2 regions of the Amycolatopsis sp. 505 genome follow, and region 2 is predicted to be linked to the other one. Evidence: riboswitches for the same ligand, from Rfam matches in the RefSeq annotation. Region 2 holds a riboswitch; the other holds the start of a gene.
The links. Region 2 has a riboswitch for glycine ahead of gcvP (aminomethyl-transferring glycine dehydrogenase). Riboswitches for the same ligand answer to the same signal wherever they lie in the genome.
Positions count from the first base shown of each region.

Region 1: linked by a shared signal. The riboswitch ahead of gcvP (aminomethyl-transferring glycine dehydrogenase) and the one ahead of gcvP (aminomethyl-transferring glycine dehydrogenase) in region 2 are both predicted to bind glycine.

Region 1 is NZ_JACKQP010000007.1:414,285-424,662, reverse strand. It holds gene gcvH (glycine cleavage system protein GcvH) at 1-192, shown strand, start outside; gene garA (glycogen accumulation regulator GarA) at 307-771, shown strand; gene H5965_RS26915 (MerR family transcriptional regulator) at 768-1,514, shown strand; gene H5965_RS26910 (bifunctional nuclease family protein) at 1,731-2,204, shown strand; gene H5965_RS26905 (MerR family transcriptional regulator) at 2,248-2,643, shown strand; gene trxA (thioredoxin) at 2,656-2,991, shown strand; gene H5965_RS26895 (TetR/AcrR family transcriptional regulator) at 2,972-3,604, opposite strand; gene H5965_RS26890 (MerR family transcriptional regulator) at 3,883-4,461, shown strand; glycine riboswitch at 4,504-4,602, shown strand; gene gcvP (aminomethyl-transferring glycine dehydrogenase) at 4,771-7,647, shown strand; gene H5965_RS26880 (NAD-dependent epimerase/dehydratase family protein) at 7,695-8,630, shown strand; gene H5965_RS26875 (glycosyltransferase family 2 protein) at 8,627-10,378, shown strand, end outside.
Region 2 is NZ_JACKQP010000009.1:315,964-326,341, forward strand. It holds gene gcvP (aminomethyl-transferring glycine dehydrogenase) at 1-2,311, opposite strand, end outside; glycine riboswitch at 2,447-2,540, opposite strand; gene H5965_RS32365 (helix-turn-helix transcriptional regulator) at 2,698-3,993, opposite strand; gene H5965_RS32370 (hypothetical protein) at 4,066-4,263, shown strand; gene H5965_RS32375 (3-oxoacyl-ACP reductase) at 4,260-5,027, opposite strand; gene H5965_RS32380 (aldehyde dehydrogenase family protein) at 5,027-6,394, opposite strand; gene H5965_RS32385 (gamma-glutamyl-gamma-aminobutyrate hydrolase family protein) at 6,391-7,098, opposite strand; gene H5965_RS32390 (glutamine synthetase family protein) at 7,079-8,443, opposite strand; gene H5965_RS32395 (general stress protein) at 8,654-9,175, shown strand; gene H5965_RS32400 (alpha/beta fold hydrolase) at 9,399-10,289, opposite strand.

The sequences.
Region 1 (10,378 bases), on a different contig from region 2:
AGCGTCTCCGAGCTGTTCGCGCCGGTCGACGGGGAGGTCGTCGCGGTCAACGACGCCGTCGCCGACTCGCCGGAACTCATCAACAGCGACCCCTACGGCGAGGGCTGGCTGATCGAGATCCGGCTCGACGACCCGGCGGGCCTGGAAGCCCTGCTCGAAGCCGAGGCGTACGACGCGCTGACCAAGGGCTGAAGCCCGCTCCGCCGGTTCGGGGAGCCGGGGCTCGGAGAATCGATCAGGCACGGTACGTTGGCAGCTACACGTTCTTGAGTACTGGCAACACAGCATGTGTGGAGGAGAGCTCAGGTGAGCACGAACGACGGGCCCGGCGGCGTTCCCCCGGAGCAGTCTCCGGAGCGGACCTCTGTCTTCCGGGCCGATTTCCTGGCCGAAGCCGAAGGTCGCGAGCCCGCCCCGGAAGCCCCGGTCCAGGGTGTCGACGCGCTGCCCCCGGGTTCGGCGCTGCTGGTCGTGAAGCGCGGGCCGAACGCGGGTTCGCGGTTCCTGCTCGACCGCGACACCACCAGCGCCGGGCGGCACCCGGACAGCGACATCTTCCTCGACGACGTCACGGTCTCCCGCCGGCACGCCGAGTTCCGGCGTGAGGGCGGCGAGTTCGTCGTCATCGACGTCGGCAGCCTGAACGGCACCTACGTCAACCGCGAGCCGGTCGACCAGGCCGTGCTCGCCGGCGGCGACGAGGTGCAGATCGGGAAGTTCCGCCTGGTCTTCCTGACCGGCCCGGGGCACGGGGGCCAGGGGGCGCAGTGACGGCGGCCGGACGGCCACAGAACCACGGACTGAGCATCGGGGCGGTCCTCGCGCAGCTGCGCGGGGACTTCCCCGATGTCACCATCTCCAAGATCCGGTTCCTCGAAGCGGAAGGCCTGGTGCAGCCGGGCCGGACGCCCTCGGGCTACCGGCAGTTCGCCGCGGCGGACGTGGAGCGACTGCGGTTCGTCCTGGCCGCCCAGCGGGACCACTACCTCCCGTTGAAGGTCATCAAGGAACAGCTGGACGCGGCGGACTCGGGGGCCGGGCCCGCCGCGGCCCTGCCCCGCCCGCCGCGCCGGCTGGTCCCGATCGACGCGCCCGCGGAGAACGTCGGCCTGCCCGTGGCGGCCGACTTCACCCCGGGCAAGGAGCAGCGCCTGACCCAGGAGGAGCTCCTGGCCCAGGCCGGCATCGACGCGGCCGCGCTGGCCGAGCTGCAGCAGTACGGCCTGGTCCGGCCCGGTCCCGCCGGGTTCTTCGACCCGGACGCGGTCCTGGTGGCGCGGACGGTGAAGGCGATGACCGAATTCGGCATCGAACCGAGACACCTGCGTGCCTTCCGCGCCGCGGCCGACCGCGAGGTCGGGCTGCTGGAGCAGATCGTGACGCCGGTGTACCGGCACCGCGACCCGGAGGCCAAGGCCCGGGCCGACGAGGTGGTGCGGGAGCTCGCGGCACTGTCCGTGACCCTGCACACGCTCCTCGTCAAGGCGGGAATCCGCGGCGTCGCGGGGTGTTGATCGATAACGGGGCAGTGAGATCCTCTTTGCGGTCCCATGTCAATGACTGAATGTTCGGCACCGCATGCCGTACCGTGAAGGCACGGGTTTGCGGCAGGCGAACCGAGAGAGTCCGGACAGCGAGCACAGCGCACGGATGACGGGTAGCGTCGGGAGTATGGGCGTGAAGCCGGTTCAGCGCTGCAGCCCGTGTGCACGAGAGGGAGGCGAAGCCCGATGAGCGAAATGCGCGTCGTCGGTGTGCGGGTCGAGCTGCCCGCGAATCAGCCGATCTTGTTGCTGCGGGAAACCGAGGGTGAACGGTACCTGCCGATCTGGATCGGCTCGGTCGAAGCCACCGCCATCGCCTTGGAGCAGCAGGGGGTCCGCCCCGCCCGCCCGCTCACGCATGACCTGCTGAAAGAGGTCATCGGAGCGCTCGGCCGGGAGCTCGAGCAGGTCGTCATCACCGACCTGAAGGAGGGCACGTTCTTCGCGGAGCTCGTGTTCGACGGTGACATCCGGGTGTCCGCCCGGCCGAGCGACTCGGTCGCGCTGGCCCTGCGGATCGGCGTCCCCATCCACGCCGTGGATTCGGTGCTGGAGGAAGCCGGCCTCATCATCCCGGACGAGCAGGAAGACGAAGTCGAGAAGTTCCGCGAGTTCCTCGACTCCGTGTCGCCGGAAGACTTCCGCGGAGCGGACACGTAAGAACCTTGCCTTGACGCGGACGTCAACGTCTAGCGTCGGTGGCATGCGGATCGGAGAACTGGCGCAGCGCACGGGTGTCACCACCCGTGCGCTGCGGTTTTACGAGGACCAGGGCCTGCTGCGGGCCCGGCGCTCGGCCAACGGCTACCGCGAGTACGACGAGGACGACCTCCAGCTCGTCCAGGAGATCCAGACCCTCCAGACGGTCGGCCTGACCCTCGAAGAGACGCGCCCGTTCGTCGAATGCCTGCGCAGCGGCCACGAGACCGGCGATGCGTGCGCCAGTTCCATCGAGGTGTACCGGCGCAAGCTCGAAGAAGCCGACGCCCTGCTCGCCCGGCTCGGCGGCATCCGCGGCGAACTGGCCGCGAAACTCGCCGCCGCCCTCGCCCGGCAGGCGCCCGATCCGTGTGTCGTGCCCGATTCCCCGCGTCCCTGAAGGAGCCCTGCCGTGTCCGAAGTCCTCGAAGTCACCGACAGCACGTTCGCCGAGGTGCTCGCCCACGACGTCCCCGTGCTGGTCGAGTTCTGGGCCACCTGGTGCGGCCCGTGCCGGATGGTCGGCCCGGTGCTCGCGCAGCTGGCCGCCGAACGGGCCGGGGAGCTCGCCGTCCGGAAGATCAACGCCGACGAGAACCCCGAGACCACCCGCTCCTACCAGGTCATGTCGCTGCCGACGATGATCCTCTTCCGCGGCGGCGAGCCGGTCGAGACGATCGTCGGCGCGTTCCCGAAGGCCCGCATCGAAGAGCGGCTCGACCGGGCCCTCACGGTGCCGTCGCTTTGACGAACGTGTCCGCCAGCTCGCGCCCGTACTGCTCCAGGTCCAGCGCCGGGTCGGCGGCGTAGGCCGCGGCGACGCCGTCGATGGCCTGGGCGATCGACATGGCCATCACCTCGGGCGTGAACGCGCCGAAGGCGCCCTCGGCCTGGCCCTGCTTCAGCTGACGGGCCAGCCCGTGCACGCGCAGGTCGTCGACCAGCACCTTCGTCATCGCCCAGCCGTCGGCGTCGTCGGCGTTGGCCGCCAGCTCCGTCAGCGCCCGGACGCACTCGGGGTAGGCCCGCAGGAACGCCACCGACGTCTCGATGTGCGCCCGCAGGTAGCCGGGCCGGTCGGCCGGGTCGAGGCCGCCGCCGGTGCGCTCGGTCAGGAAGCCGGCCTTCGTCTCGACGACCGTGCTGAGCACGGCCTGCATCAGGCCGGCCTTGTTCGTGAAGTGGTACGAGATCAGCCGGGTGCTGCTGAGCCCGGCCCGCTCCTTGATCTTGGCGAAGGTCGTCCGGCGGTAGCCCAGGTCGGCCAGGACGCCGATGGTGGCGCCGATGATCTGGGCCCGGCGCGCGGCCTCGGTGACGCTGAGGCCCAGTTCGGCCATGATGTCAGGGTTTACTTGCATGAGTAAAAAGTTACTTGGCTGAGTAAATCCGGTCAAGGGGTTTGGATCACACGGGAGGGGGTACGGCGAACGGCGCAAAGGCTCAGCCGACCGCCTGGCCTTGCCGCGCGTCGCGTTGACCGGCACTGTCCGGGCGCTTACCGTCGAAGAAGAGAAATCGCCACGGTGTGATTCACGGTCTGGGGCCGGACCGTGGTGATTGATCTCCGGCGGGTCCCGCTCCTGGGGCCGTCCGGCTGTCATTCGCCGGCCGCCAGGTCGGGCGAGGGGAGGCTTGCGTGGTCGAGGCTGGTTCCGAGAAGCAGCCTGTCGAGGTCGCGACCGGGGAGCAGGGGGAACTGTTCCCCGACAACTCGCTGCCCGACGAGCTGGTGGGGTACCGCGGTCCGGCGGCGTGCCAGATCGCCGGGATCACCTACCGCCAGCTCGACTACTGGGCCCGGACCAAGCTGGTCGCGCCCAGCATCCGTACCGCGCACGGCTCCGGCTCGCAGCGGCTGTACTCGTTCAAGGACATCCTCGTCCTCAAGGTCGTCAAGCGCCTGCTCGACACCGGCGTCTCGCTCCAGAACATCCGCGTCGCGGTCGACCACCTGCGCGTCCGCGGGGTCCGCGACCTGGCTCGGGTGACATTGTTCTCCGACGGCACCACGGTGTACGAGTGCACTTCGCCGGAAGAGATCGTCGACCTGCTCCAGGGCGGTCAAGGCGTCTTCGGCATCGCGGTCAGCGGGGCGATGCAGGAAATCAGCGGCACCATCCACGAGTTCCCGGCCGAACGCGCCGACGGCGGCGTCGTCGAGACGCACGAACCGGACGAACTCACCCAGCGCCGCAACGCCCGCAAGACCGGTTGATCACCGCTGCGGCAGACAGAGTAAGGTTCACCGTGCGGTCGACGAATCCGCGCGGGAGAGTCCGAGCCACACCTTGAGCTCGGCGCCGAAGGAGCAAGTCCTCCCCGGAACCTCTCAGGCACCCTGGACCGCGCGGACGAGACGCCTCTGGAAAGCGGGTCGTCAGGACACACCCTGATGGCCCCGCCGACGGTGCAAGCCCGGCTCAACCTGCGGGCGAAACTCTCAGGCGCCCCTCGGGGTCAGACAGAGCGGGGAGGACCAGGACACCGCCGTCCCGGTCCACCCCCGCTGTCCCAGGAGGCCTTCGTGGATCCGTCACTCGCCTCCCTGGAACAGGGCATCCCCTTCGCCGACCGGCACCTCGGGCCCGGGCCGGACGACCTGCGCCACATCCTCGACGTCATCGGCGTCGCCTCCCTCGACGAACTTGCCGAACGGGCCGTCCCGGAGTCGCTGCGGCGGTCCGCGCAGCCGCTCGAACTGCCGCCCGCCGCCTCCGAAGCCCAAGCCCTCGCCGAACTCCGCGAACGCGCCGCCCGGAACCGGCCCACCGCCGCCATGATCGGGCTCGGCTACCACGACACCGTCACCCCGCCCGTCATCCGCCGCAACGTCCTCGAGAACCCGGCCTGGTACACCGCCTACACGCCCTACCAGCCCGAAATCTCCCAAGGGCGGCTCGAAGCGCTGCTCAACTTCCAGACGATGGTCGCGGATCTGACCGCCCTTCCGGTCGCCAACGCCTCCCTGCTCGACGAAGCCACCGCGGCCGCCGAGGCGATGACCCTCGTGCGCCGGGCCGGGAAGACCACGTCGAATCGGTTCGTCGTCGACGAAGACACCCTGCCGCAGACCCTCGCCGTGCTGCGGACGCGCGCCGAACCCCTCGGCATCGAACTCGTCGTCGAGGACCTCTCCCAGGGATTGACCGGGCTCGGGCTCGGCGGCGACTTCTTCGGCGTCCTCCTGTCCTACCCCGGCGCGTCCGGCGCGGTCCGTGAACTCGACCTCACCATCGCCGAGGCCAAGAAGCACGGCGCGGCCGTGATCGTCGCCGCCGACCCGCTCGCCCTCACCCTGCTGCGGCCCCCGGGCGAGCTCGGCGCCGACGTCGCCGTCGGCTCGACGCAGCGGTTCGGCGTGCCGCTCGGCTTCGGCGGCCCGCACGCCGCCTACCTGGCCGTGCGGAAGGGCCTGGAGCGGCAGCTGCCCGGCCGGCTGGTCGGCGTCTCGAAAGACGCCGACGGCGCGCCCGCGTACCGGCTCGCCCTGCAGACGCGCGAACAGCACATCCGCCGCGAGAAGGCGACGTCGAACATCTGCACCGCGCAGGTCCTCCTCGCCGTGATGGCGTCGATGTACGCGGTGTACCACGGGCCGGAGGGCCTGCGCGCGATCGCGCTGCGCGCCCACCGGATGGCGACGGTGCTCGCGGCCGGGCTCTGCGAAGGCGGCATCGAGGTCGTCCACGGCGAGTTCTTCGACACCGTCGTCGCGGCCGTGCCGGGCCGGGCGGACGCGGTCGTCGCGGCGGCCCGCGACCTCGGCGTCTCGCTGCGCCGGATCGACGACGGCCACGTCGGCATCGCCTGCGACGAGACCACCACCCGCGAGCGGCTTTCCTGCGTGTGGAAGGCGTTCGGCGTCTCCGTGTCCGATGTGGACGGCCTCGACGCGGACACCGCCGACGCGCTCCCGGCCCCGCTGCGGCGCACCAGTGCGTACCTCACGCACCCGGTGTTCCACGCGCACCGCTCGGAAACCGCCATGCTGCGCTACCTCCGGCGGCTGGCGGACCAGGACGTCGCCCTCGACCGCAGCATGATCCCGCTCGGCTCGTGCACCATGAAGCTCAACGCCACCGCCGAAATGGAGCCGGTCACCTGGCCGGAGTTCGCCGGCCTGCACCCGTTCGCGCCGGCCGAGGACGCCGCCGGGCTCCTGGGCGTGGCCGCCGACCTGAGCGCCTGGCTCGCCCGGATCACCGGCTACGACGCCGTTTCCCTGCAACCCAACGCCGGCAGCCAGGGCGAGTTCGCGGGCCTGCTCGCCATCCGCGCCTACCACCGCTCCCGCGGCGAGCACGCGCGCGACGTCTGCCTGATCCCGGCCAGCGCGCACGGCACGAACGCGGCCAGCGCGGTGATGGCGGGCCTGCGCGTGGTCGTCGTCGCCTGCGACGCCGACGGCAACATCGACCTCGCCCACCTGCGGTCCACAGTGGACTCCCACCGCGCCGACCTCGCGGCGATCATGCTCACCTACCCGTCGACGCACGGCGTGTACGAAGACACCGTGGGCGAGGTCTGCGCGGCGGTGCACGACGCCGGCGGGCAGGTGTACGTCGACGGCGCCAACCTCAACGCGCTGATCGGCGTCGCCCAGTACGGCCGCTTCGGCGCCGACGTCTCGCACCTCAACCTGCACAAGACGTTCTGCATCCCGCACGGCGGGGGCGGGCCCGGTGTCGGCCCGATCGGGGTCCGCGCGCACCTGGCGCCGTTCCTGCCGAACCACCCGCTGCAGCCGGCGGCCGGCCCGGTCACCGGCGTCGGCCCGGTCAGCGCGGCGCCGTGGGGCAGCGCGTCGATCCTGCCGATTTCGTGGGCGTACGTCCGGATGATGGGCGCCGAAGGCCTCCGCCGGGCCACCCTCGTCGCGGTCGCCAACGCCAACTACATCGCCCGCCGCCTCGCCGATCACTACCCGGTGCTCTACGCCGGCCACGAAGGCCTGGTGGCGCACGAGTGCATCCTCGACCTCCGGCCGCTGACCAAGGCCACCGGTGTCACGGTCGACGACGTCGCGAAACGGCTGGCGGACTACGGGCTGCACGCGCCCACGATGTCGTTCCCGGTCGCGGGCACGCTGATGGTGGAGCCGACGGAGAGCGAAGACCTCGCCGAACTCGACCGCTTCTGCGCGGCGATGATCGCGATCCGCGCGGAAATCGACCGGGTCGCGGCGGGGGAGTGGCCCCTCGAGGACTCGCCGCTGCGGCAGGCCCCGCACACCGCCCGGTGCGTCACCGGCGAGTGGGACCGGCCCTACAGCCGGGAGACCGCGGTGTTCCCGGCCGGCCCGGGCGCGGCGAAGATCTGGCCGCCGGTCCGCCGCATCGACGGCGCCGCGGGTGACCGGAACCTGGTCTGCTCCTGCCCGCCGCCGGAGGCGTTCGCCTGAGCGAGCCATCGCGCGGGCACACAGGAACGGCGGGTAGGTTGACGCCCATGGTGAGTGGGCACGGTCCTGATCGGACGTCCGTGGTCGTGACCGGAGGCAGCGGCTTCATCGGCCGGGCCGTCGTGCACGCCCTCCGCGACCGGGGCGTCCCGGTCACCGTCGTCGACCGGGTCCCGTTCCCCGAGGACCTGGCCGGCGTCCGCGTGGTCGCCGGGGACCTCCGCGACGCGGCCGTCCGCGAGCAGGCCGTGGCCCGCGAGACCGCGGCGATCGTGCACCTCGCCGCGCTGACGTCGGTGCTGAAGTCGGTCGAGCTGCCCGAGGACACCTTCGCCGACAACGTCCTGGTCACCCAGGAACTCCTCGAACTCGCCCGCCGCCACGAGGTGCCGAAGTTCCTGCTCGCCTCGACCAACGCGGTGATCGGCAACGTCGGCGCCGCCACCATCACCCCGGACCTGCCACTGCGCCCGCTGACGCCCTACGGCGCCACCAAGGCGGCATGCGAAATGCTGCTGTCGGGCTACGCGGGGGCGTACGGCATGACGACGTGTGCGTTGCGGTTCACCAACGTCTACGGCCCGGGAATGTCCCACAAGGACAGTTTCGTGCCCCGGATGATGCGGGCCGCGCTGACCGGCGGCGGCGTCAAGGTCTACGGCGACGGCCGCCAGCGCCGCGACCTCGTGCACGTCGACGACGTCGTGCGGGCGGTGCTCCTCGCCCTCGACAGCGGCTACTCCGGCCGCGCGATCGTCGGCGCCGGGCGTTCGGTGTCCGTGCTCGAAATGGTCGGAGCCGTGCGCGAGGTGACCGGGGCCGAACTGCCGGTCGAGCACGTCGAGGCCCCGGCCGGGGAGATGCCCGCGGTCGTCGTCGACGTCTCGGCGAGCGCGGAGACCATCGGCTACCGGCCGGAGGTCTCGCTGACCGACGGCCTCGCGACGGCGTGGAAGTACTTCTCCGGCCTCGCGAACCAGTGAAAGCTTTTCTCCGGCGCCATTGGCTGCTGCTCCTGCTCCTCGTCCCGGCGATCACCCTCCGGGTGCTGACCTGGCCGGCCTACCGCCCGGCGCTGCTGTTCATCGATTCCTTCCGCTACCTCGACAACCTGCACGCCCTGCGCGCCGACCAGCTCGACCCGATCGGCTACGACCTGGTGCTGCGGCCGCTGCTGGCCGTCGGCGGCCTGGCGTGGGTCGCCGCGGTGCAGCACGCCGGCGGCGTTTTGATCGCGATCGGCCTGTACGCGCTGGTCCTGCGCCTCGGCGGCCGCCCGTGGGTCGGCGCGCTCGCCGCGGCCCCGGTCCTGCTCGACGCCTACCAGCTGCAGATCGAGCAGAACATCATGTCCGAGGTGACGTTCGAGGCCGTCCTCCTCGGATTGCTGTGGCTGCTGCTGGGCTGGGGCACCCCCGGCTGGAAGCGCGCCGGCGCGGCGGGCCTGCTGCTCGGCTTCGGCGTGCTGACCCGGCTGATCGGGATCTCCCTCGCCGTTCCGCTGCTGGTCTTCCTCGTCGTCGCCGGGGGAGCGTGGCGGCACTGGGCGGGCTGGCGCCGGGCGGGTGTCGGCCTCCTGGGGCTCCTCGTCGTCCTGGTCCCGTACTCGGCGCGGGTGCACGCGGAGACCGGGAAGTGGGGGCTGACCGGGCCGTCCGGGAACATGCTCTACGGCCGCACCGCCGCCGTCGCCGACTGCGCGAACCTCCACCTCGACCCGGCGCTGATGGTGTTCTGCCCGGCCGAGCCGCGCGAAACCCGGCTCGTCGACAACTACACCCACGCCGACCTCGACCCGAACTGGCCCGGCCCGCTCCCGCCCGGCGCGGACAAGGCCGCGCTGGCGCACGAGTTCGCGATCGACGTCCTCAAGGAGCAGCCCGGCGACGTCGCCGCGGCGATCCTGGACGACTTCGCCAAGAGCTTCGCCTGGACACGCGAGCAGGACCCCTCCGACGTCCCCCTCGACCGCTGGCAGTTCCAGCTGACCTACCCGCAGTGGGCCGACCAGTCCCTGATCGACCTGGTCACGCTGCAGAACGACGGCGTGGTCGCGAGCGTCGACCAGCCCCTCGCGAAGATCCTGCGCGACTACCAGCTCGGCGGCGGGTACGTCCCGGGCGCGGTCCTCGGCATCGGCGCGCTCCTCGGCCTGCTGACGGTGTTCCGGCGCAGGAAACCCCTCGACCGGGCCCGGGCCGGGGCCCTGCTCGCGGCGTCGGCCGGGCTGCTCCTGCTGTTCGCCTCGGCGCTGTTCCAGTTCTCCTGGCGCTACCAGATCCCGGCGCTCGTGCTGCTGCCGGTGGCCGGAGCGCTCGGCTTCACCACGCTGACCTCGGCCAGCCGGAAGCGGCTCGCCGCCTTCCCCGACGACGTCGATTCCGGCGCCCTGGACGACTTCCGCGGCCGCCACCCGGAGCTGGAACTGGCGCCGCTGACCGTCGTCATCGCCGCCTACAACGAAGCCGGCGGCATCGGCGAAGTCCTGGAGAAGATGCCGGACGAGTGCCTCGGCATGCCGGTCGACGTCCTCGTCGTCGTCGACGGCGGGACCGACGACACCGCCGCGATCGCCGAAGCGCACGGCGCGTACGTGTGCGTCGCGCCCCGCAACCGCGGCCAGGGTGCCGCGCTGCGGCTGGGCTACCACCTCGCGGCCGAAGCCGGCGCCGAGTACGTCGTCACGACCGACGCCGACGGCCAGTACGACAACAGCGAGCTGGAAGCCCTG
Region 2 (10,378 bases):
CCAGCACGGCGACCTCCGTGGCCGCGGTCAGGCCGGGCGCGCCCATCATCCGGACGTAGGCCCAGGAGATCGGCAGGATCGACGCCGAGCCGTAGGGAGCGCCGCTGATCGGGCCGACGCCGGTTTCCGGGCCGGCCGCCTCCAGCAGCGGGTGGTTCGGCAGGTAGGGCGCGAGGTGCGCGCGCACCGCGACCGGGCCGACCCCCGGGCCGCCACCGCCGTGCGGGATGCAGAACGTCTTGTGCAGGTTGAGGTGCGAGACGTCGCCGCCGAACTCGCCCGGCTTGGCCAGGCCGAGCAGGGCGTTGAGGTTCGCGCCGTCGACGTACACCTGGCCGCCGCCGTCGTGGACGATCTTCGCCAGCTCGTCGATGTCGTGCTCGTACACGCCGTGCGTGGACGGGTAGGTGACCATGATCGCGGCGAGGGTGTCCCGGTGGGTGTCCACCTTGGACCGCAGGTCGGCCAGGTCGACGTTGCCCTCGTCGGTGCACTTCACGACGACCACGCGCATCCCGGCCAGCACCGCGGACGCGGCGTTGGTGCCGTGCGCGGACGACGGGATCAGGCAGACGTCCCGGGCCTCGTCGCCGTTGGCGCGGTGGTACGCGCGGATCGCCAGCAGCCCGGCGAGCTCGCCCTGGCTGCCCGCGTTCGGCTGCAGCGACACCTTGTCGTAGCCGGTGACCTCGGCCAGCCAGCCCGCCAGCTGCCCGACCAGCTCGTGGTACCCGGCGGCGTCTTCGGCCGGGGCGAACGGGTGGATGCCGGCGAACTCGCGCCAGCTGATCGGCTCCATCTCGGTGGTGGCGTTGAGCTTCATCGTGCAGGAGCCGAGCGGGATCATGCCGCGGTCGAGGGCGTAGTCCAGGTCGGACAGCTTGCGCAGGTAGCGCAGCATCGCCGTCTCGGAGCGGTGGGTGCCGAAGACCTCGTGGCCCATGAAGCCGCTCTCGCGGGCCAGTCCGTTCGGCAGCGCGACGCCGTCTTCCAGGTCCCCTTCGACACCGAACGCCTTCAGGACCTTCGCGGCGATGGCGGGGGTGCTGACCTCGTCGAACGCGACGCGGACGTGGTCGGCGTCGACGTGCCCGAGGTTGATCCCGGCCTCGCGGGCGGCCGCGTGGACCTCGGCGGCCTGTCCGGGAACGTGTGCGACGACCGTGTCGAAGAAGGACTCGTGCACGACGTCGACGCCGGTCTGGCGGAGGGTGTCGGCGAAGCCCGCGGCGAGGCCGTGGACGCGCTGGGCGATCTTCTTCAGGCCGTCCGGACCGTGGTAGACCGCGTACATCGCGGCCAGCACGGCGGGCAGCACCTGCGCGGTGCAGATGTTGGACGTCGCCTTTTCGCGCCGGATGTGCTGCTCACGCGTCTGGAGCGCGAGCCGGTAGGCGGAGTTGCCGTCGGCGTCGACCGAGACGCCGACCAGACGCCCGGGCAGCGAGCGCTCGAGCCCGGCGCGGACGGACATGTACCCGGCGTGCGGGCCGCCGTAGCCGAGCGGGACGCCGAAGCGCTGCGTCGACCCGGCGGCGACGTCGGCGCCGAACTCGCCGGGCGAAGTGATCAGGGTGAGCGCGAGGAGGTCGGCGGCGACGGTGAACAGCGCGCCCGCGGCCTTCGCCGACTCGGAAATCGCGTGGTAGAAGCCGCGGCCGCGCAGCACGCCGGACGCGCCCGGGTACTGGACGACGACGCCGAAGAAGTCCTCGGGCAGGCCGGTCAGCAGGTCGCGGACCTCGACCTCGATGCCGAGGGCCTCGACGCGGGTCCGCACGACGGCGATGGTCTGCGGCAGGCACTCGGCGTCCAGGACGACCTTGTTGGACTTCGACTTCGACGCGCGGCGCATCAGCGTGACGGCCTCGGCGACGGCGGTCGACTCGTCCAGCAGCGAGGCGTTCGCGGTGGCCAGGCCGGTCAGGTCGGCGACCATCGTCTGGAAGTTGAGCAGCGCTTCGAGGCGGCCCTGCGAGATTTCCGGCTGGTAGGGCGTGTACGCGGTGTACCAGGCGGGGTTCTCGAGGACGTTCCGGCGGATCACGCCGGGGGTCACGGTGTCGGAGTAGCCGAGGCCGATCATCTGCGTCATCGGCCGGTTGCGCGCGGCGAGGGCGCGCAGCTCCGCGGTGGCGTCCTCTTCGGACGCGGCGGGCGGGAGCCGCAGGTCACGGGTGGCGCGGATGGCGCTCGGGACGGCGGCGCCGACGAGGGCGTCCAGACTGCCGTAACCGCACTCGGCCAGCATCTTCGCGCGTTCGGCCTCGGACGGGCCGATGTGGCGGGCGTCGAACTGCGTGGAAGTGATCGGGAGCTCCTCGGGCCGGGCGCACACCGGTGCGCTGGGAACTCCCCCTCTGTCATGGCACCTGAGAGTTTCACCGCCTGTGCAGCGGCTTTCACCTTGGGTGAGGCGCGGGTGCGCCTGCTTTCCAGAGTGGCCTCGCGCGAAGCGGTAGCGGTTACCTGAGAGATTCCGGGGAGTTTGCTCCTTCGGTGCCCCACCGACTTCGTGAGGGCTCTCCCGCCTCGGCTCGACGGCCCGATCTGCAGTTGTGGCGGTAACGGTACCCGGCGCTTCCCGCGGGCGTCCACTTCACCCGGGCAACACCACATCAGTTTTCGATGGCTCACGAACGCACCCCCAGCAAGGTCGCGAATGACTCATTCGCGACGTCGGAGGTCCCGAATGAGTCATTCGCGACCTCCGGCGACCCGGCGGACCACCTGGCCGGCCAGCACCGGCGGGCGCCGGACCCGGCCCGAGGGCAGGACCAGCCGTTTCAGCGGCCCGCCCACCGGCACCGGCGGCAGGCCCGCACCCAGCAGGACCTGCTCGACGATCTGCTCGGCGTGCCAGGCCACCGAGTCGTTGAGCCGGTCCAGCGACGGCCGGTCGCCGTCGAAGACGTCCTCGTCGGCCAGGGTCACCTCGAAGTGCGCGCAGCCCGGCGGGACCGCGACCGCGTCCTCGATCGCCCGGGCGCCCTCCAGCGGGTCGTCGAACCCGGCTTCGAGCAGCGCCGAACGGTAGATCCGGGCCGCCCGTTCCCGCATCCGCGGCCCGTAGCGGACGACGACCGGGAGGCGGCCGGTCAGGTCCGGCACGGCCAGGCCGTGCAGCAGCATGATCGGCGGCACCGAGTGCACCAGCCGCGGCGCGGGTTCGGCCAGCTCACGGGCGGTGACGCGGACCCGGTCGGCCATCTTGTCCGGGAGGCCGAAGTAGCGGAAGTCGACGTTGCCGAACCCGAGGCCGTCGGCGACCAGCGAGGCCAGCAGCTCGCCGTAGCCCCAGATCGGCGACAGCACGACCACCGGCGGCGCGGCGACCACCGGCGACGGCGCGGGCGGGCGCGTCGCCTCCTGCTCGGGCACCTGAATGACCAGCCGGGGCGGCTCGTGCCAGTCGTGCACCTCGGCTACCCGCCAGTACAGCCCGAGCGGCCGCCACAGCTCGCCGAGGACGTCGTGCTCGATGATCCGGCGCACCTCGGCGTCGTCGTAGGGGAAGTCCCGCGGCGGCACGATCCCGACGTAGTGGTGGTAGGTGACCCGGACTTCGTCGCCGCGGGTGGCCGAGCGGATCCGCATCTCCCAGTCGATCGGCGACGCCGCGATCGCGTTGGCCACCTGCGTGCCGGGCGAGGAGTAGACGAGCGCGGTGGCCTGCCGGAGGAACTGCCCGGCCCGGTCGATGCCCTCCCGCAGCGCCTTCGCCGCCTGCGCGACGTGCACCGGGCTCGCGAGGCTGTCCGGCAGGACGCCGGCGACGCGCAGCAGCTCGGCCTCCCCGAGCCCGGTGACTTCGGCGATCTCGGCCCAGTGGTCGAACACCGTCACCTTCGGCGCGTGCCGGTGTTCGATCCAGCTGCGCAACGTCGAGGTCGGGACGCCGATGCGCCGCGCGGCCTCGTCCAGGGACAGACCGCGGGAGCGGATGCCGGCCCGGACCGCTTCCGCCCACTCGTCGGCGCGCCAGTGCGTCACCTCACAAAGCTAACGAAACCCGCTAGCTTTGCGCAGGGACGACCCGCCCACGGTGCTCCGACGCTGGTCACCATGACCACCACTGTGCTCGCCCTGACCCTGATCGTCGGCGCGCTGACCTTCGCCGCCGGCGCGTTCCTCGCCTCCGAGATCGCCACCCGGATCCTGCGCCGCCGGGAAAAGGAGATCTCCGAAGAGCGCAGGAAGCTCAACGCCGCCTGGCGCTACCTGCGGGAGGTCTACGACGTCAAGAAGAAGTCGCAGCGTTAGATCGGGGTGACGTACGCCCCGGAGATGCCGCCGTCGACCAGGAACTGCGCCGCCGTGATGAAGCTGGCGTCGTCGCTGGCCAGGAAGGCCACCGCCGCCGCGATCTCCTCCGGCTCGGCGAACCGGCCGACCGGCACGTGCACCAGCCGCCGCGCCGCGCGCTCCGGGTCCTTGGCGAACAGCTCCTTGAGCAGCGGGGTGTTCACCGGGCCCGGGCACAGCGCGTTGACGCGGATGTTCTCCCGCGCGAACTGCACCCCGAGCTCGCGGCTCATCGCGAGCACGCCGCCCTTGGACGCGGTGTAGGAGATCTGCGAGGTCGCCGCGCCCATCACCGCCACGAACGACGCCGTGTTGATGATGGATCCCTTGCCCTGGCGCTGCATGTGCGGCAGGACGGCCTTGCAGCAGTGGTACACCGACGTCAGGTTGACCCGTTGCACGCGGTCCCACGCCTCGATGCCGGTGGTGAGGATGGAGTCGTCCTCCGGCGGTGAGATGCCGGCGTTGTTGAAGGCGACGTCGACCGAGCCGAACTGCTCCACCGTGCTGTGGAACAGGTTCTCGACCTGCTCGGCGTCGGTCACGTCGGTCTGGATGAACGCGCCGCCGATCTCGTCGGCGGCCGCCTTGCCCTCGGCCGGCGAGAGGTCCGCGATGACGACCTTCGCGCCTTCGCTCGCCAGGCGCCGGGCCGAGGCGAGCCCGATGCCGCTGGCGCCGCCGGTGATGACCGCGACGCGGCCTTCGAAACGCTGGACCATTACTCCTCCGTGCTCAGAAAGACGTTCTTGGTTTCGGTGAACGCCGCGGCGGCGTCCGGGCCGAGCTCGCGGCCGAGGCCGGACTGCTTGAAGCCGCCGAACGGCGTCCAGTAGCGCACCGACGAGTGCGAGTTCACCGAGAGGTTGCCGGATTCGACGCCGCGCGCAACTCGGAACGCGCGCCCGGCGTCGCGGGTCCAGATCGACCCGGACAGGCCGTACTCGGTCGCGTTGGCCATCCGGACCGCGTCGGCCTCCTCCGCGAACGGCACCACGGCGACGACCGGCCCGAAGACCTCCTCCGCGGCGAGCGGGTGACGCAGGTCGGGCGGGGTGACGACGGTCGGCGGGAACCAGAAGCCCGGTCCGGAAGGCGCGGTGCCGCGGAAGGCCACGGGCGCGTCGTCCGGGACGTAGGAGGCGACCTTCTCCCGGTGCGCGGCGGAGATCAGCGGGCCCATCTCGGTCTTCTCGTCGCCGGGGTCGCCGACGACGACGCCGTGCACCGCGGGCTCCAGGAGCTCCATGAAGCGGTCGTACGCGCTCGCCTGCACCAGGATCAGGGAGCGGGCGCAGCAGTCCTGGCCGGCGTTGTCGAAGACGCCGTAGGGGGCGGTCGCCGCGGCTTTCTCCAGGTCGGAGTCGGCGAAGACGATGTTGGCGTTCTTGCCGCCGAGCTCCAGCGTCACGCGCTTCACCTGCGCCGCGCAGCCCGCCATGATCTGCTTGCCGACCTCGGTGGAGCCGGTGAACACGACCTTCCGCACTCCCCCGTGGTCGACGAACCGCTGCCCGACCACGGACCCCTTGCCGGGCAGCACCTGGAAGACGTCCTCCGGGATGCCCGCCTCCCGGGCCAGCTCGGCCAGCCGGAGCGCGGTCAGCGGCGTCAGCTCGGCAGGCTTGAGGACGACGGTGTTCCCGGCGGCCAGCGCGGGCGCGAACCCCCAGCCGGCGATCGGCATCGGGAAGTTCCACGGCACGATCACGCCGACCACGCCCAGGGGCTCCTGGAAGGTGACGTTGATCCCGCCGGGCACCGGGATCTGCTTGCCGATCAGGCGTTCCGGGGCGGCGGAGTAGTAGGTGAGGACGTCGCGGACGTTGCCCGCCTCCCAGCGGGCGTTGCCGATGGTGTGGCCGGAGTTCTCGACCTCCAGCCGCGCGAGGTGCTCGATGTCGGCCTCGACGGCGTCGGCGAACCGGCGCAGCAGGCGGGCGCGGTCGCCGGGGGTGACGTCGCGCCAGGCCGGGAACGCCGCCTGGGCGCGGGCGATCGCCGCGTCGGTCTCTTCGGCGCTGGTCAGGGGGACGCTCCGCACCACCTCCTCGGTGGCCGGGTTGAGGACGTCGAAGGTGGTGGTCATCGGTTCTCCTTGCTCGCTTCGACGAGAGCCTGGAACAGCCGGACGTCGTCGGTGTCCTGCTCGGGGTGCCACTGGACACCGAGGGTGAACTCACCGGGTAGTTCAGCGGCCTCGATCGTGCCGTCCTCCGCCCGGCCGACCGGTTCCAGGCCGCTGCCGAGCCGGTCGATCGCCTGGTGGTGGTAGCACAGGGTCTTGGTTTCGGGGCCGAGGATCGCCGCGGCCCGGCTGCCCTCGGCGAGCGTGACGGTGCCCCGGCCGAACGTCGCCGGTGCCGGCTGGTGCTCGGTGGTGCCGCTCTCGGGCAGGTGCTGGGTCAGGGTGCCGCCGAGGGCGACGCTGATCACCTGCAGGCCGCGGCACACGCCCAGCACCGGTTTGCGTGCGCGCCGGGCCGCGGCGAACAGGCCGAACTCGAAGGCGTCCCGCTCGGGCCGGACGTAGGTGGCCGGGTGCGGCTCGTGACCGTAGCGCGCGGGCTCGACGTCGGCGCCACCGGTGAGCACCAGCCCGTCCACAGTGGACACGAGTTTGTCATACGCGTCGGACACCGGCGGCAGCAGCACCGGGATGCCGCCCGCCGCGACGACGCAGTCGACGTAGACCCGGTGCAGCAGCACGGCCTCGGTGTCCCAGACTCCGAACTTCGCGGGCTCCAGGTAGCTGGTGAGGCCGATGACGGGCTCAGAGCCGTTCGAAGCCACGGATCAGCTCCCAGTCGGTGACGGCGGCGTTGTAGGCGTCGATCTCGATCTTCGCCGCGTTCAGGTAGTGATCGACGACCTCGTCGCCGAAGGCCGCGCGGGCCAGGTCGCTCTCCGCCAGCGCCGCGGCCGCTTCGGGCAGGGTGGTCGGCACGGTGCCGCGGTCGGAGTGGTACGCGTTGCCGGTGAAGGGCTCTTCGAGCTCCAGCTCGTTCTCGATGCCGTGCAAGCCGGCGGCGATGAGCGCGGCGACGGCGAGGTACGGGTTGACGTCCCCGCCCGGCACCCGGTTCTCGACGCGCAGCGACTCGCCGTGCCCGACGACGCGCAGCGCGCAGGTGCGGTTGTCGGTGCCCCACGCGATCGCGGTCGGCGCGAAGCTGCCCGGCACGAACCGCTTGTAGGAGTTGATGTTCGGCGCGAAGAAGTACGTCAGCTCGTGCAGCCCGGCGAGCTGGCCGGCGAGGAAGTGCTCCATCAGCTTGGAGAAGCCGTGCTCGCCGTCCCCGGCCAGCACGGCGCGGCCCTCGGTGGAGCGCAGGCTGATGTGGATGTGGCAGGAGTTGCCTTCGCGTTCGTTGTACTTCGCCATGAAGGTGAGGCTCTTGCCCTCCTGCGCGGCGATCTCCTTGGCGCCGTTCTTGTAGACGCTGTGGTTGTCGCAGGTGCTCAGGGCATCGGTGTAGCGGAAGGCGATCTCCTGCTGGCCGGGGTTGCACTCGCCCTTGGCGGACTCGGGGTAGAGCCCGGCGCCGGCCATGTCGTTGCGGATGCGGCGCAGCAGCGGCTCCAGGCGCGCGGTGCCGAGCATCGAGTAGTCGACGTTGTACTGGTTGGCGGGTTTGAGGCCGTGGTAGCGCTTGTCCCAGGCGGCTTCGTAGGTGTCGTCGAAGACGATGAACTCGAGTTCGGTGCCGACGAAGGCGGCGAGCCCGCGCTCGGCGAGCCGGTCGAGCTGGCGGCGCAGGATCTGCCGCGGCGACATGCTGACGGCGCCGCCCTGCACGCGCTCGACGTCGGCCAGCACCAGCGCGGTGCCCTCCTGCCAGGGGATCTCCCGCAGGGTGTCGAAGTCGGGGCGCAGCACGAAGTCGCCGTACCCGCTGTCCCAGGAGGAGAGCGCGTAGCCGTCGACGGTGTTCATGTCGACGTCGACGGCGAGCAGGTAGTTGCAGGCCTCGGTGGCGTGGCCGACGACCTCGTCCAGGAAGTACTCCGCCGAGCAGCGCTTGCCCTGCAGCCTGCCTTGCATGTCGGTGAGCGCGACGAGCACGGTGTCGATCGTGCCCGCGTCCACGCGCGCCCGGAGTTCGTCGAGCGTGAGCATGCCTCGCCTGCGTGCCATCGTCGCCCCAAAGGTTTGGTATGAATCCTTTGCCGGTCCTTCCTACCCGGTGAGCCTCGCCGGGTCAACCGGAACAAAGGTATCTTTTTGAACCATTGCGGCGGCGGTCGGATTGTCCGGGATGCCCGGCTGAGAAGAGTCTGTGAATCCGCCGCCACGGGAGGAATCCGGAGCCCTCGCGCGTTGAACGGGGCAAGAGAGGTGAGATCGATGACCACAGCATTCACGCAGACCACGATCGGACAGCAGCAGGCCCGGCCCCAGCTGCCGACCCTGCCCACCGGCTGGCCGATCGGTTCGTACGAGTCCTACGAGCAGGCACAGCGGGCGGTCGACCACCTCGCGGGCGCGGACTTCCCCGTCACCGACGTCACGATCGTGGGCGTGGAACCGATGCTCGTCGAGCGGGTCGCGGGCAAGATGTCGTGGGGCAAGGTCCTCGGCAGCGCGGCGACGTCCGGTGCGCTGTTCGGCCTGTTCCTCGGCCTGATGCTCAGCCTGTTGAACCCCGGCGCCGGCATGGTCCCGATCGTGATCGGCCTCGTCGCCGGTCTCGGGTTCAACCTGCTCTTCGGCGCGCTGGGCTACGCGGTGAACCGCAACAAGCGCGGGTTCATCTCGCAGAGCCAGCTGGTGGCCCGCCGCTACGACGTGCTGTCCCAGCCGCGCAACGCCGAGAAAGGCCGCGCGTTGCTGGCGGACCTCGCGGCGCGCAGCGCGTTCGGCCACTGATCCGGTAGTACGCGAAGGCCGTCTCCTGCGGGAGGCGGCCTTCGCCGTGTCCGAGCAGCCCCCGGTTTCCACGCTATCGGGAGCGCCCGACAGGTTCGGGCACGCTCACCGCGGGCGGCCCGAGTTGTCCACAACGCCGAGCCGAAGCGCGGGTGGTCCACACCGAGTCCGGCCGGTGCCCGGAACTGTCGGTGCCCGCCGGTAGCGTGGAAATCGGGGCTGCTCAGGTGCCCGAGGACACCGTCGGCGCGTCGGGGATCTCCGCCGAGGCCGGTGGCTGCTCCGCCGGGCGGCCCGCCCGCAGCAGCTCGCCCCAGCGCGCCCGGTCGTACTCGGCCGGCGGCGTCTCCGCCAGGAACTCGAGCAGGACCTCCAGGAACTGCTTCGGGGCCGAGCGGTGCGGGAAGTGGCCTGCCCCTTCGAAGAGCACCAGCCGGCTGCCCGGCATCGCCCGGTGCGCGCGTAGCGCGTGGCCGCTCGGCACCACCCGGTCCTCCGTGCCCCACACCAGCAGCGTCGGGATTCCCTGGGTCAGGTAGCACCGGTCCAGCATGTTGACGACCTGCCCGCGCCAGTCGACGACCGAGCGCAGCGTCCGCAGGAACGCCGACCGCGTGCCCGGCTCGACCAGGCGGAGGTAGCGGGCGACCACGTAGTCGAGGTCGTCGGAGATCCGCAGCGACTCGGCCAGCTTGCGCAGCACCGGCAACGCCGGCTGCGCTCCGAGCAGCGGCAGCAGCAGCCCCGCCCCCGGCGCCGCGGCCAGCCGCAGCAGCGGGTGCACGCTCGCGCCGACCCCGCCCGAGCCGACCAGGACCAGGCGTTCGCAGCGTTCCGGGAACTGGTAGGCGAACTGCATCGCGACGCCGCCGCCGAGGGAGTGCCCGACCACCGTCACCCGGTCGACGTCGAGGGTGGTAAGCAGGTCGCGCATGCCGCAGGCGTAGGCGGCGACCGAGTAGTCCGCACGGGGTTTCGCCGAAGCGCCGTGGCCGAGCAGGTCGGGCGCGATGACCGTGAAGTCGTCCGCCAGCGACTCCAGCAGCTCCAGCCACGTCGACGAGTCGTCGCCGATGCCGTGCAGGAAGAGCAGCACGGGGCCGCGCCCGGCCATCCGGTAGGCGCGCTCGTAGCCGTGGACCACCCGGGTCCGCGGGGCGAAGGCTTCCGGGAGCACCGGCCCAGCACACCAGCCCCGCGTTG